Methylosinus trichosporium OB3b: one gene and its partner. The protein of the gene in region 2 interacts with the protein of the main gene of each other region in a pairwise test. Links are inferred from orthologs where the notes say so. Each region holds a gene or a part of one and is shown on either strand. Other genes may lie near its edges.

Region 1 (6,368 bases), 2.9 Mb from region 2 along the record:
TCGCGCACCATGAAGATGAAGTCGGTCATCGCCGGCGAATAGACGTCGCCGCCGGCGCAGGGGCCCATGATGACGGAAATCTGCGGAATGACGCCGGAGGCCAGCACATTGCGCTGGAACACCTCGCCATAGCCCCCGAGCGCCGCGACGCCCTCCTGAATGCGCGCGCCGCCGGCGTCGAACAGGCCGATGATCGGCGCCCGGTTCTTCAGCGCCATGTCCTGCAGCTTGGTGATCTTCTGCGCATGCGTCTCCGACAGCGAGCCGCCGAAGACGGTGAAATCCTTGGCGAAGACGAAGACGGCGCGGCCATTGACCGTGCCCCAGCCGGTGACGACGCCGTCGCCCGAGATCTTCTCGCCCTGGTCCATGCCGAAGTCCGTGCAGCGATGCGCGACGAACATGTCGAATTCTTCGAAGGAGCCGTGATCGAGCAGAAGGTCGATACGCTCGCGCGCCGTGAGCTTGCCGCGCGCATGCTGCGCGTCGATGCGCCGGGCGCCGCCGCCGAGACGCGCCGAATCGCGGCGCTGTTCGAGACCATCGATGATATGCTTCATGGAACGCTTCACCTTCGTTGGAGCGGCTGCGGGGCCGTTCGTTCTTGTTTTACAGGTTGGGCGTGCCGAGACGCCAGCGGGAGATCTCGGCGGCCGTGAGCAGATGCACGCGATCGGGAGATGTGCGCTCGGCGAGCGCGATGAGGTCGCGGCTGATCCCCATCGAGGCGCTGTAGCGGGACAGCGCCTTGCGCATCCCGCCGTCGGCGTAGCGGCGCTCGCGCAAGGCTTCGCCGCTCATCGGGTCGACGCCGTCGACATAATTGAACATGCGGTGGACGCCGACGCGGCTCTGGCGCGGAATGACCCGCTTCAGCCCGCCCATCAGCGCATAGACGCAGGCCGAATAGCAGCGGCCCGACACCAGCGGCCCGCCCTCGGCGCCGACGCGCGCGACCACCACCGCCATGCCGAGCTTGCGCAGCTCCTGGCCGAGCGACATGGAGGCGACGACTTTGCCGCCGGGGGAATCGATGAGCAAGATGCTCCGCAACGGCTCCCGGCTGGCGCGATTGCGCAGGAATCGCAAAAAGACGTCGGGCGTGTCCTCGACGATCTCGCCCTCGGCCGCGACCACCTGCGGACAGCGCCCGCCGCAATGGGAATCGGCCAGCGTCACCAGACGAAACGACATTTCGTCGGCGCGGACCGGCGCTGTTGCGGCGGCGGCCGCCGCCAGCGCGATGAGAACGACAGGGAGGATGTTCATTCGATGCCCGCTCGGCGCTCCGCTGTGTCGACTCCGAGGATCCCGCGTTGAATTGGTGGGCGGTGACGGACTCGAACCGCCGACCCTCTCGGTGTAAGCGAGACGCTCTACCAACTGAGCTAACCGCCCGTCGCGTCCTCCGCAGCCGGAGAACGTGGGACAGGTTTACGGACAGGAGCCCTTCGGCGCAAGATGGCGCCGGCCGTCATGAGCATCCGCCGGCGAGGGACGCGCCCCGACGGCGAGTGGAAGATCGGTCCGCTCGGCGACGAGCGGCGCGAGGCTCCAATCCTCACTTGGTCTTGTTGAGGGCCGCCTTCAGCGTTGCGCCGGGCTTGAAGCGGGCGCTCGTCGATTCGGGAATCTGGATCTCCTCGCCGGTCGCCGGATTGCGGCCGACGCCGGCGGCGCGCTTCTTGACGGAAAAGGTGCCGAAACCGACGAGCCGCACTTCCTCGCCCTTCTTCAGGGCCATGGTGATGCCTTCCAGAACGGCGTCGATGGCGGCGGTGGCGGCGGCTTTCGACGTGTCGGTCGCCTCGGCGACATGCTCGACCAGCTCCAATTTGTTGACCATGGTCTCAGATCCCTTCTCTTTCCGCCGGGGAGCCGGGCGTCGAAAGGGCGAGCGGCCACGAATCGTCAAACCCGGCGTTCGAGAGTGATGTGCCGGAATGTCAGCAAAAGCAAGGGTTAGAACGCCGCGACCCGCCGCAATCCCTGTGAAACAGGGGCGGCGGGCGCTGTTTTACGCGCAAAGCTCTGGAATTCCCGGATCGGCTGATCGACCCGCGCCGCATGTCTCACGGCGCGAGCCTCGAGCCTCGGCGATCAGTGCGCGCGAACGCCGGCCGCATCCTCCTCGACCACACGCGTGATCGGGGCGGGCTCCTCCCAGACGATCGGCGTCGGCTGACGCACGAGCGCATGCGCGAGCACCTCGTCCATGCGCGAGACCGGCACCACCTCGAGGCCGTTCTTCACAGAGTCCGGAATATCGGCCAGATCCTTGGCGTTCTCCTCCGGGATCAGCACCTTCTTGAGGCCGCCGCGCAGCGCCGCGAGCAGCTTCTCCTTCAGGCCGCCGATCGGCAGCACGCGGCCGCGCAGCGTGATCTCGCCGGTCATGGCGATGTCGCGACGCACCGGAATGCCGGTGAGGATCGACACGATCGTCGTCGCCATGGCGGTGCCGGCCGAGGGACCGTCCTTGGGCGTCGCGCCTTCCGGCACATGGACGTGGATGTCGCGGCGGTCGAACAGCGGCGGCTCGATGCCGAAATCGACGGCGCGGGAGCGCACATAAGAGGCGGCCGCGGAGATCGACTCCTTCATCACATCCTGCAGATTGCCGGTGACGGTCATCTTGCCCTTGCCCGGCATCATCACGCCTTCGATCGTCAGCAGCTCGCCGCCGACGCCGGTGACCGCGAGGCCGGTGACGACGCCCACCTGATCCTCGAGCTCCGCCTCGCCATAGCGGAACTTATGCACGCCGAGGTAATCGGTGATGTTGTCGTTGGTGACGCGAACCTTCTTGCCCTTCTCCTTGGAGAGGAGAATCTCCTTCACCGCCTTGCGGGCGAGATTGGAGATCTCGCGCTCGAGGCTGCGCACGCCCGCTTCACGTGTGTAGCGGCGGATCAGCGTCATCAGCGCTTCGTCGTCGATCGCCCATTCGTCGGCGGAGAGGCCGTGCTTCTTGACCGCATTGGGAATGAGATGCTTGCGCGCGATCTCGGCCTTCTCGTCCTCGGTGTAGCCGGCGATGCGGATGATCTCCATGCGGTCCATCAAGGGCGCAGGGATGTTCAACGTGTTCGACGTCGTCACGAACATGACATTCGACAGATCGTAGTCGACCTCGAGATAGTGATCGGCGAAAGTGGCGTTCTGCTCGGGATCGAGCACCTCGAGCAGAGCGGAGGACGGATCGCCGCGGAAGTCCATGCCCATCTTGTCGATCTCGTCGAGCAGGAAGAGCGGGTTGGACGTCTTGGCCTTGCGCATCGACTGGATGATCTTGCCGGGCATGGAGCCGATATAGGTGCGGCGGTGGCCGCGGATCTCGGCCTCGTCGCGCACGCCGCCGAGCGACATGCGCACGAACTCGCGGCCCGTGGCCTTGGCGATCGACTTGCCGAGCGATGTCTTGCCGACGCCGGGCGGGCCGACGAGGCACAGGATCGGACCGGTCAGCTTATTGGCACGGCTCTGCACGGCGAGATATTCGAGGATGCGCTCCTTGACCTTGTCGAGGCCGAAGTGATCGGTGTCGAGCACGTCCTGCGCCGCCTCGAGATCGCGCTTGATCTTCGATTTCTTGCCCCAGGGCAGCGCCAGCAGCCAGTCGAGATAATTGCGCACGACGGTCGCTTCCGCCGACATGGGCGACATCTGACGCAGCTTCTTGAACTCGGCGACCGCCTTGTCGCGCGCCTCTTTCGAGAGCTTGGTGTTCTTGATCCGCTCCTCGAGCTCGGCGAGATCGTCCTTGCCGTCCTCGTCGCCGAGCTCCTTCTGGATCGCCTTCATCTGCTCGTTGAGATAATACTCGCGCTGCGTCTTCTCCATCTGGCGCTTGACGCGCGTGCGGATGCGCTTCTCCACCTGCAGCACGGAGATTTCGCTCTCCATCAGCGAGAGGCATTTCTCCAGACGCTTGGCGACGGAGATGGTCTCCAGCACATCCTGCTTCTCGGCGATCTTCACCGAGAGATGCGAGGCGACCGTGTCGGCGAGCTTGGAGAAATCCTCGATCTGCGTGACCGCGCTGGCGATCTCGGGCGAGACCTTCTTGTTGAGCTTCACATAGGAATCGAACTCGGCGATGACCGAGCGGCCGAGCGCCTCGATCTCGACGGGCGCTTCCGTGTCGTCGCCCAGCGTCTCGGCGTCCGCCTCGTAATATTCATCGGTGCGCGTGTAGGTGCGCACCTTGGCGCGTGCGACGCCTTCCACCAGCACCTTCACAGTGCCGTCGGGCAGCTTCAGCAGCTGCAGCACCGAGGCGAGCGTGCCGATCTGATAGATGGAATCGGCGGCCGGATCGTCGTCGCCGGCGTTCTTCTGCGTCGCGAGCAGAATCAGCCGATCGGATTTCGTCACCTCCTCGAGCGCGTGAATCGATTTTTCACGCGCGACGAACAGCGGAACGATCATATGAGGAAAGACCACGATGTCGCGCAGCGGCAGAACCGGGTAACTCTCGACCGCGCCGGGCGCGATGGAATTCCGCTTTTCGTTCGTCATTTCGTGTATCCTGTTCCGTTTCGCACTCCGCACGGGCGGGTCGTGGCGGGGCTATGACGCATGGAAGGCAAGCAAGTTCCGGGCTAGTCGCCGACTGAAACAGCCGCCTTCGCCGCTCGCGCTTTGAAGGCTCTACGCAACAAATGGGCCTGGCGGCGCCGCACTTCAAGAACGCTGGAAAAACAACCGACTGCGACTTGGTCGCGGGCGGGAGCGGCGAAGAATGCGGCCGCTCCTGCCGAAATTCGCGTCACGCGCTGGCGCCGCTCTTCTCGTTGCGCTCGGCATAGATGTAGAGCGGCCGCGCCTTGCCCTCGACCACTTCCGGACCGATGACGACCTGCTCGACGCCTTCGAGGCCCGGCAGCTCGAACATCGTGTCGAGCAGAATGCCTTCCATGATCGAGCGCAGGCCGCGCGCGCCGGTGTGGCGCTCGATCGCCTTGCGCGCGACCGAGGAGAGCGCCTCGTCCTGGAAGGTCAGCTCGGTGCTCTCCATCTCGAACAGTCGCTGATATTGCTTCACCAGCGCATTCTTCGGCTCGGTGAGGATGCGCTTCAACGCCTCCTCGTCCAGATCCTCGAGCGTCGCGATCACCGGCAGACGGCCGACGAATTCCGGGATCAGGCCGAACTTCAGCAGATCCTCCGGCTGCACATGGCGGAAGATGTCGCCGGTGCGGCGCTCGTCCGGCGCCTGCACGGTGGCGCCGAAGCCGATCGAGGTGCCGCGGCCGCGCGAGGAGATGATCTTCTCGAGTCCGGCGAAGGCGCCGCCGCAGATGAACAGGATGTTGGTCGTGTCGACCTGCAGAAACTCCTGCTGCGGATGCTTGCGCCCGCCCTGCGGCGGCACGGAGGCGATGGTGCCTTCCATGATCTTCAGCAGCGCCTGCTGCACGCCCTCGCCCGACACGTCGCGGGTGATCGAGGGATTGTCGGACTTGCGCGAGATCTTGTCGATCTCGTCGACATAGACGATGCCGCGCTGCGCCCGCTCGACATTATAGTCGGAGGCCTGCAGCAGCTTCAGAATGATGTTCTCGACATCCTCGCCGACATAGCCCGCCTCGGTGAGCGTCGTCGCGTCGGCCATGGTGAAGGGCACATCGAGAATGCGCGCCAGCGTCTGCGCCAGCATGGTCTTGCCGACGCCGGTCGGGCCGATGAGCAGAATGTTGGATTTGGCGAGCTCGACGTCGCCGTGCTTGGTCGCGTGATTGAGCCGCTTATAGTGGTTGTGCACCGCGACCGACAGCACGCGTTTCGCCTGCGCCTGGCCGATCACATAATCGTCCAGCACCTTGCAGATCTCGCGCGGCGTCGGAATGCCGTCGCGCTGCTTGACGATGGACTTGTTCTCCTCGCGGATGATGTCCATGCACAGCTCGACGCATTCGTCGCAGATGAACACCGTCGGCCCAGCGATGAGCTTGCGCACCTCGTGCTGGCTCTTGCCGCAAAAGGAGCAGTAGAGCGTGTTCTTCGAATCGCTGCTGCCGACCTTGCTCATGTTCCAGTCTCCTGACGGATCGGCCCGCAGATGCGAATCGAACCAACCACACTCGATATCAGCGTCGGCCTAACAAAACGTGCAAGCAGCGCTCCGCCTGTCGTTCCGCCGGGACCCGCGACGCTTCGGCGTCGTGCTCGGACCTCAGTTTATAAGTCTCGACGCACTATGCAACCACGACGCCCGGTCATAAATCAAGCAAGAATCGAGCCTTGGGTAGGGGTGGAGGACGATTTCCGGTCAACGAACCCTTCCCCGAATCGAACCAATTATAAAATCAACAACTTCCGTTGGCGCTCGGCGGGCGCTCGGCGGCTCCGGGCCTCCCGCGGCG
Region 2 (6,108 bases):
ATCGCGCAACGCCGCCCTGCAACAGGGTGGACCCGAAGAGGACCGCGCCGTCGCGCATCAGCGGCCGCAGATGATCGAAGAGAATCGCCTTCTCCGCGATCGGCCCGGGCAGGCAGTGCAGCAGATAATTGACGCCGATCGAATCGAAGGGCTCGGCGTCGAAGGCGATCGGCTCCAGCACATTGCGCCGATAGGTCTTCGGCGCATAACGCGCAACGCGATTGGCCGCAAAGCGCAGCGCATTGTCATTGAGATCCATCAGCGCGACGCGCGGTGAAGCGGCGGGGAAGCGGCAGCGGTCGAGAAAATAGCCCGTGCCGACGCCGACATCGAGATGATTTCCCGTCACATGCGCATCGTAATGAGCGAGGAGGCGCGGCGTCGGACATTTCCAGACGAAGCGATTGGAAAGGCCGAGCACGACGAGATCATAGAGCTGCAGCACGCGGGGCGTGTAGATGGCCTGTCCGGCCTCGATGTCTTCGGGACTGGCGATCATCTCTTCAAAGCCTTATTCGCTGTCCATCGGTATCGATCAGGAAGGAACGTCATGCCTATCCTACGCTATTCCGCGGCCTCGCCCTATGCCCGCAAGGCGCGAATCGTGGCCGAGCTCTGCGGCCTCGGCCCGAGCCTGACGCTCGAAGGCGCCGACACGAGCAATCCAGAGGATTCGCTGCGCGCGCAAAACCCGCTCGGCAAGGTGCCGACGCTGATCCTCGAAACGGGTGAGACGATCTATGACAGCCGCGTCATCTGCGACTATTTCGATCTTCTCGTCGGCGGCGGCAAGGTCGTCCCTCTTGATCCCGCCGCGCGCATCGCCGCACTGACGCTGCAATCGCTCGGCGACGGAATCAATGACGCGGCGCTGCTCATCCGTTACGAGGTCACGCGCCCGGAGAATTTGCGCGACCCCAAATGGATCGCCTTGCAGCAGGGCAAGATCGACCGCGCTCTCGCCGAGCTGAACGCGCGCTCGCCGGCCTTTCCGGTCACGGTGGGTCATGTCGCGCTCGCCTGCGCGCTCGGCTATCTCGATTATCGCTTCGGCGGCGAATGGCGCGCGGCGCATCCCGCGCTCGTCGCCTGGCTCGACGAATTTTCGCGCGCGGTTCCGGCCTTCGAGGCGACGCGCGTCGCCTGAAAGACTCGGCCCCACCGCTCTGGATTGCTTCGCTTCGCTCCTCGCAATGACGGCCGTCATTGCGAGGAGCGAAGCGAAGCAATCCAGAGCGGCGGGGCGCGTCCTCGCCGACGCGCGCCTCACATCCGCGCCGGCAGCTTGTCCTCCTCGGCGAGATTGGAGAAGCGCGTCAGCTCGGCCTCGAAGGCGAGCGTCACCGTGCCGGTCGGGCCGTGGCGTTGCTTGCCGAGAATCGCCTCGGCGCGGCCGTGCACGCGCTCCATCTCGTTCTGCCAGGTGATGTGCTCCTCCGTGCCTTCGCGCGGCTCGCGATTGCGTAGATAATATTCCTCGCGATAGACGAATATGACCACATCGGCGTCCTGCTCGATCGAGCCCGATTCGCGAAGATCGGAGAGCTGCGGCCGCTTGTCGTCGCGCGATTCGACCTGACGCGAGAGCTGCGACAATGCGACGATCGGCACGGCCAGCTCCTTGGCCAGCGCCTTCAATCCGGTGGTGATCTCGGTCAGCTCCTGCACGCGATTGTCGCCGCGCGACTTGGAGCCCGACAGCAATTGCAGATAGTCGACGACGAGCAGATCGAGCCCGCGCTGGCGCTTCAAGCGCCGCGCCCGCGCGGTGAGCTGCGCGATGGAGATGCCGCCGGTCTGGTCGATGAAGAAGGGAATGCTCTGCATCTCGCGCGCCGCGTCGGTGATGCGGCGGAAGTCATCCTCATTGATGTCGCCGCGGCGGATCTTGTACGAGGCCACGCCGGATTGCTCGGCGATGACGCGCGTCGCCAATTGCTCGGCCGACATTTCGAGCGAGAAGAAGCCGACGATCCCGCCATTCACCGTCTTCAGCGAGCCGTCCGGCTGCTGCTCGGACTGATAGGCCTTGGCGATGTTGAAGGCGATATTGGTGGCGAGTGCGGTCTTGCCCATGCCGGGGCGGCCGGCGACAATGATGAGATCCGAGCGCTGCAGGCCGCCCATCTTCTCGTCGAGATCGGTGAGCCCCGTCGCCGTGCCGGACAGATGTCCGTCGCGCTGATAGGCGCTGCTCGCCATGTCGATGGCGGTGACGAGCGCGTCGGAGAAGCGCTGGAAGCCGCCGTCGTAGCGGCCGGTCTCGGCCACCGAATAGAGGCGGCGCTCGGCCTCTTCGATCTGCTGGCGCGGGGTCGAATCGATGGGCGCGTCATAGGCTGCGTTGACGACATCCTCGCCGATGACGATCAATTCGCGCCGCACCGCGAGATCGTGAATGGTGCGGCCGTAATCCTCCGCATTGATGATCGTCGTCGCCTCGCGCGCGAGGCGGGCGAGATAGGCCTGCATCGTCAGCCCGCCGGGCAGCTCGATGTCGCCGAGATGCGTCTTCAGCGTCACCACCGTCGCGACGCGGCCGGCGCGGATGATCTGCGAGCACACCTCGAAGATGCGCCGGTGCAGCTCCTCGGAGAAATGCGCGGCCTGCAGAAAATCCGACACGCGGTCGAAGGCGTCGTTGTTGACCAATATGGCGCCGAGCAGCGCCTGCTCGGCCTCGATGTTGTGGGGCGGCGTGCGATAGCTCGGGGCGTCGAGCGGCGCGACCTGCAATGTCCGCAGGCCCGGCAATTGTTCGATTGCTGGCATGGTCTCTCGCGTCTGGCGCTGAAATGTCTTCGACGCCGTGAGGACTAAACGCGACGAGCGCTCGAAAGGACGGAGCGGACTTTGCCCGAATGGGAGCGCGGCGCCAATGACAAACATCACGCCGCCGCGGCGCTGCGACGGGCTTGTGAGTCATTTCCACACGCTTAGTGAAAATGAATCGACGATTCGCGGAATTGCGGTTGAGTGTGGCAGTTCTGCAACGGCGCCGCCGAAGCAAACGGCCGAAGGCGTTTTCGCCTCCGGCCGTCGCTGATTCGGTTGGTCCGAAGCGAGACTTTTAGAGCTCCACGTCGCCGGCCTCGGCGAGCGCCGCGCCGACCTCGAGACCGAGATCGTCGAGCGTCGTCTCCTCGCGCGCCGCGGCGGCCTCGCCGCGCGCCTGGCGCTCGGCCTCTTCCGTCGAGCGGGCGACATTGACGATGATCTTCACCTCGATCTCGGGATGCAGATGCGCCGACACGGTGTGCAGGCCGAGCGCCTTGATCGGATGCTGCAGGTCGATCTGGTCGCGGCTGAGCGAGAAGCCGCCGGCGGTCGCCGCCTCGGCGATGTCGCGCGTCGCCACCGAGCCGTAGAGATGGCCGCTCTCGCCCGCCTGGCGGATGATCACGAAGCTCTGCCCCTCGAGCTTCTCGGCGACCCCTTCGGCCTCCTTGCGGGCGGTGAGATTGCGCGCCTCGATCTGGGCGCGCTGCGTCTCGAAATGTTTCTTGTTCGATTCCGTGGCGCGCATCGCCTTGCCGCGCGCAAGCAGGAAGTTGCGGGCATAGCCGTCGCGCACGCGCACAGTCTCGCCCATCTGGCCGAGCTTGGCCACGCGCTCCAGAAGAATCACCTCGACCATCGTCTTCTCCTCATGTCTCTCGTTGATGTTGCGCCCGTCGCTTCGTCAGCCGCGCCGTTCCTGCGCGGCCGCCCGCTTGCGGGCGCGGAAGGAGAAGGCGGCGTCGGCGACGCCGACGGCGGTGAACAGCAGGATCGGCCAGCCGAACAGGCCGATCGTGAAATAGGCGACGAGCAGCGCGACCGTGCCGATCTTGGCGGTGCGCAGCAGCATATGCGCGACGGCGAGCCCTTGCAGCGCCAGCGCGAGGCCGAGCGTCTCCGCGACGATGAGGGCGATCTCGCCGGGGAGATCGCCGACCGCGGCGAGGGTCGCCGCGACGACGAACACGGCGGCGACAGGGCGCGGCAGCGTGAATTCGGCGGCGATGTCCGGCCAGCTCGCCGACAACAGGCCCGACGCCTTGACCAGCTTCCCGGCGCACCAGAGATTGAGCGAATAGATCAATAGCGCATAGCCGGCGATCGTCGCCGGAAAGGCGAAAGCCGCGACGCCGGAGAGGCGCGCAGCGTCGAAGCGGTCGCCGAGGTCCTGGCCGCGGAACATATCCTCGATGATCAGAAACGCTTTGGCGCGCAGCGGGTTGATCGCTTCCTCGAAGCTGCCGAAATAGATCGACGCGGCGATGACGGCGACGCTGAACGCTACCGCCAGCGCGACGCTCGCGCCGAGCACGGCGATGGCGGCGCGATTGCCGGCGACGAGCTCGCGGCCGCGGAATGGAGCGCCGAGCGCGATATAGCAGGCGAGAATGGCGGGGATCGCCAATATGCCGGCATAGACGAGGCCGAACGCCGGATTGGGCCAGATCGACAGCAGCCCGGCCGCGATCAGGGCCGCGGTGGCGCCTTGGCGCAGCCCGAAGCCGAGCGCGACGATCATCAGCGGCAGCGGCGCGAGATGCGCGAGCAGCAGCCCGGCGAGCGTGCCCTTGGTGAGCACGGCGAAGACCGCAGCCGCCGCCAAGCCGCCGCCGAGCGGGGCGAACATGTTCGGCAGCGAAATATCGCCCTTGTCCGGGGCCGGCGGTTTCTTGCGTTCGGGCAGAAGTTGGGGCATGTCCGATTTTACACAGCTGCGAGGGCGCGCGCGATTATCTCGCGTCCAGCCTCCCGGACGCCGCGAAGCCCGCCTTTTAAGGCCGCAGCGCCCCGGGAGCAAGGGTTTCGGTCGATTTGGGCGCGTTTCGGCGTATTTTCGCCCCGTGGCCCCGCCGGCGGCGCTCGATTCGGCTGCCGAGAGCGAAGGTCGAGAGAGATGGACGCGAAGGCGAAGCCGGTCCGTATTTTCCAGGCAGGGGACGAGAATGAGCGTCGCATTCGACACTTGAAATTCGTGGAGAAGCTCGAGGCCGGCGGCTTCACGCATGCTCGAGCCAAAGCGGCCGCCGAAGCGTTCGCCGAGGCGACCAGCCAGGAGCTGGTCACGAAGAGCGATTTGAAGGAAGCGCTCGCCGAGCTCAAAGTCGATATGGTTCGCTGGCTCATCGTAACCCAGATCGCGCTCGCCGGCGTCCTTCTCGCCGCCTTCAAATTCGTGCGGTGAGCGTTGTTTCACGGCGATTCGACGGTTCTCGCGAGCGATCCGTCAGGCTCGCCCACCTCTAGCGGCGCCGCAGCGCCGCGCCCGGCCGTCGCCCGAGCGCGCGCCAGCTGCCGGCGAGGCCGAGCGCGATGGCGAAGACGAGCGCGCCGAGCATCGTCGCGGCGACCGGCCCGGGCCGGAACACGAAATCCATCCGCATCAGCGTCGTCAGGATGAAAGCCGCGGCGCCGCTGCCGGCCGCCACGGCGACCGCGCCTGCCGCGGCGCCGAGCAGCGCGAATTCGATTCCATAGGCGCTGATCAGAAAGCCGCGCGTCGCGCCGAGCGTCGAGAGAATCACCGCGTCGCGCAGCCGCGTCTGCTGCGAGGCGGCGACGGCGCTGCCGAGCGCCAGCGCGGCTGTGAGAATCGCAATGGCCGCCGCGCCGCGCGCCGCCGTGGTCAGCCGATCCGCGATCTCCCCGACGGCGTCGAGCGCATCCTTCACCCGCAGCGCGGCGATCATCGGAAAGCGCTTCGCGACCTCCCGCGTCAGCCGCGCGTCGCGGCCATCGTCGCGCCCGTCGAAGGCGGCCGTGACCATTTGCGAATAGGGCGCGTCGGCGAAGGCGGCGGGCGAGAACACCATCATGAAATTAATGCCGAAGCTGCGCCAGTCGACGCGCCGCAGATTGGCGACGCGCGCGGTGAGCTCGCGGCCGAGCGCATTCACCGTGATCTCGTCGCCGACCGCGAGGCCGAGCCCTTCGGCGACCCGCGCCTCGAGCGAGACCAGGGGCGATTCGGGCCGGTCCTCCTCCGCGCGCCACCAGGAGCCCGCGGCCAGGGTCGAGCCTGCAGGCAGGGTTGAGGAGAAAGTGACGCCGCGATCGCCGTCGAGGGCCCAGGAGATATCGTCCGGCGGCTTCAACGTCTCGACGCGCGCG

The links.
Region 1: the proteins of rplI (region 2) and lon interact in binary tests that used the Escherichia coli proteins (3 or more experiments, as listed by UniProt). The link is inferred for Methylosinus trichosporium OB3b from one-to-one orthologs.

What each region holds. Positions count from the first base shown.
Region 1 is NZ_CP023737.1:3,364,565-3,370,932, forward strand. The notes cover bases 1,812-4,908. They hold lon (endopeptidase La), read right to left. Parts: upstream 4,522-4,908; coding sequence 2,101-4,521; downstream 1,812-2,100. Other genes in these bases: CQW49_RS16135 (HU family DNA-binding protein), read right to left, coding at 1,812-1,846; clpX (ATP-dependent Clp protease ATP-binding subunit ClpX), read right to left, coding at 4,772-4,908. In the rest of the region: CQW49_RS16120 (acyl-CoA carboxylase subunit beta), read right to left, coding at 1-560; CQW49_RS16125 (COG3904 family protein), read right to left, coding at 610-1,269; more of CQW49_RS16135, read right to left, coding at 1,562-1,811; more of clpX, read right to left, coding at 4,909-6,034.
Region 2 is NZ_CP023737.1:417,360-423,467, reverse strand. The notes cover bases 1,855-4,691. They hold rplI (50S ribosomal protein L9), read right to left. Parts: upstream 3,638-4,691; coding sequence 3,071-3,637; downstream 1,855-3,070. Other genes in these bases: CQW49_RS02015 (DUF2232 domain-containing protein), read right to left, coding at 3,683-4,691; CQW49_RS02025 (replicative DNA helicase), read right to left, coding at 1,855-2,772. Also shown: CQW49_RS02035 (class I SAM-dependent methyltransferase), read right to left, coding at 1-499; CQW49_RS02030 (glutathione S-transferase family protein), read left to right, coding at 551-1,147; more of CQW49_RS02025, read right to left, coding at 1,267-1,854; more of CQW49_RS02015, read right to left, coding at 4,692-4,696; CQW49_RS02010 (hypothetical protein), read left to right, coding at 4,895-5,182; CQW49_RS02005 (ABC transporter permease), read right to left, coding at 5,241-6,108.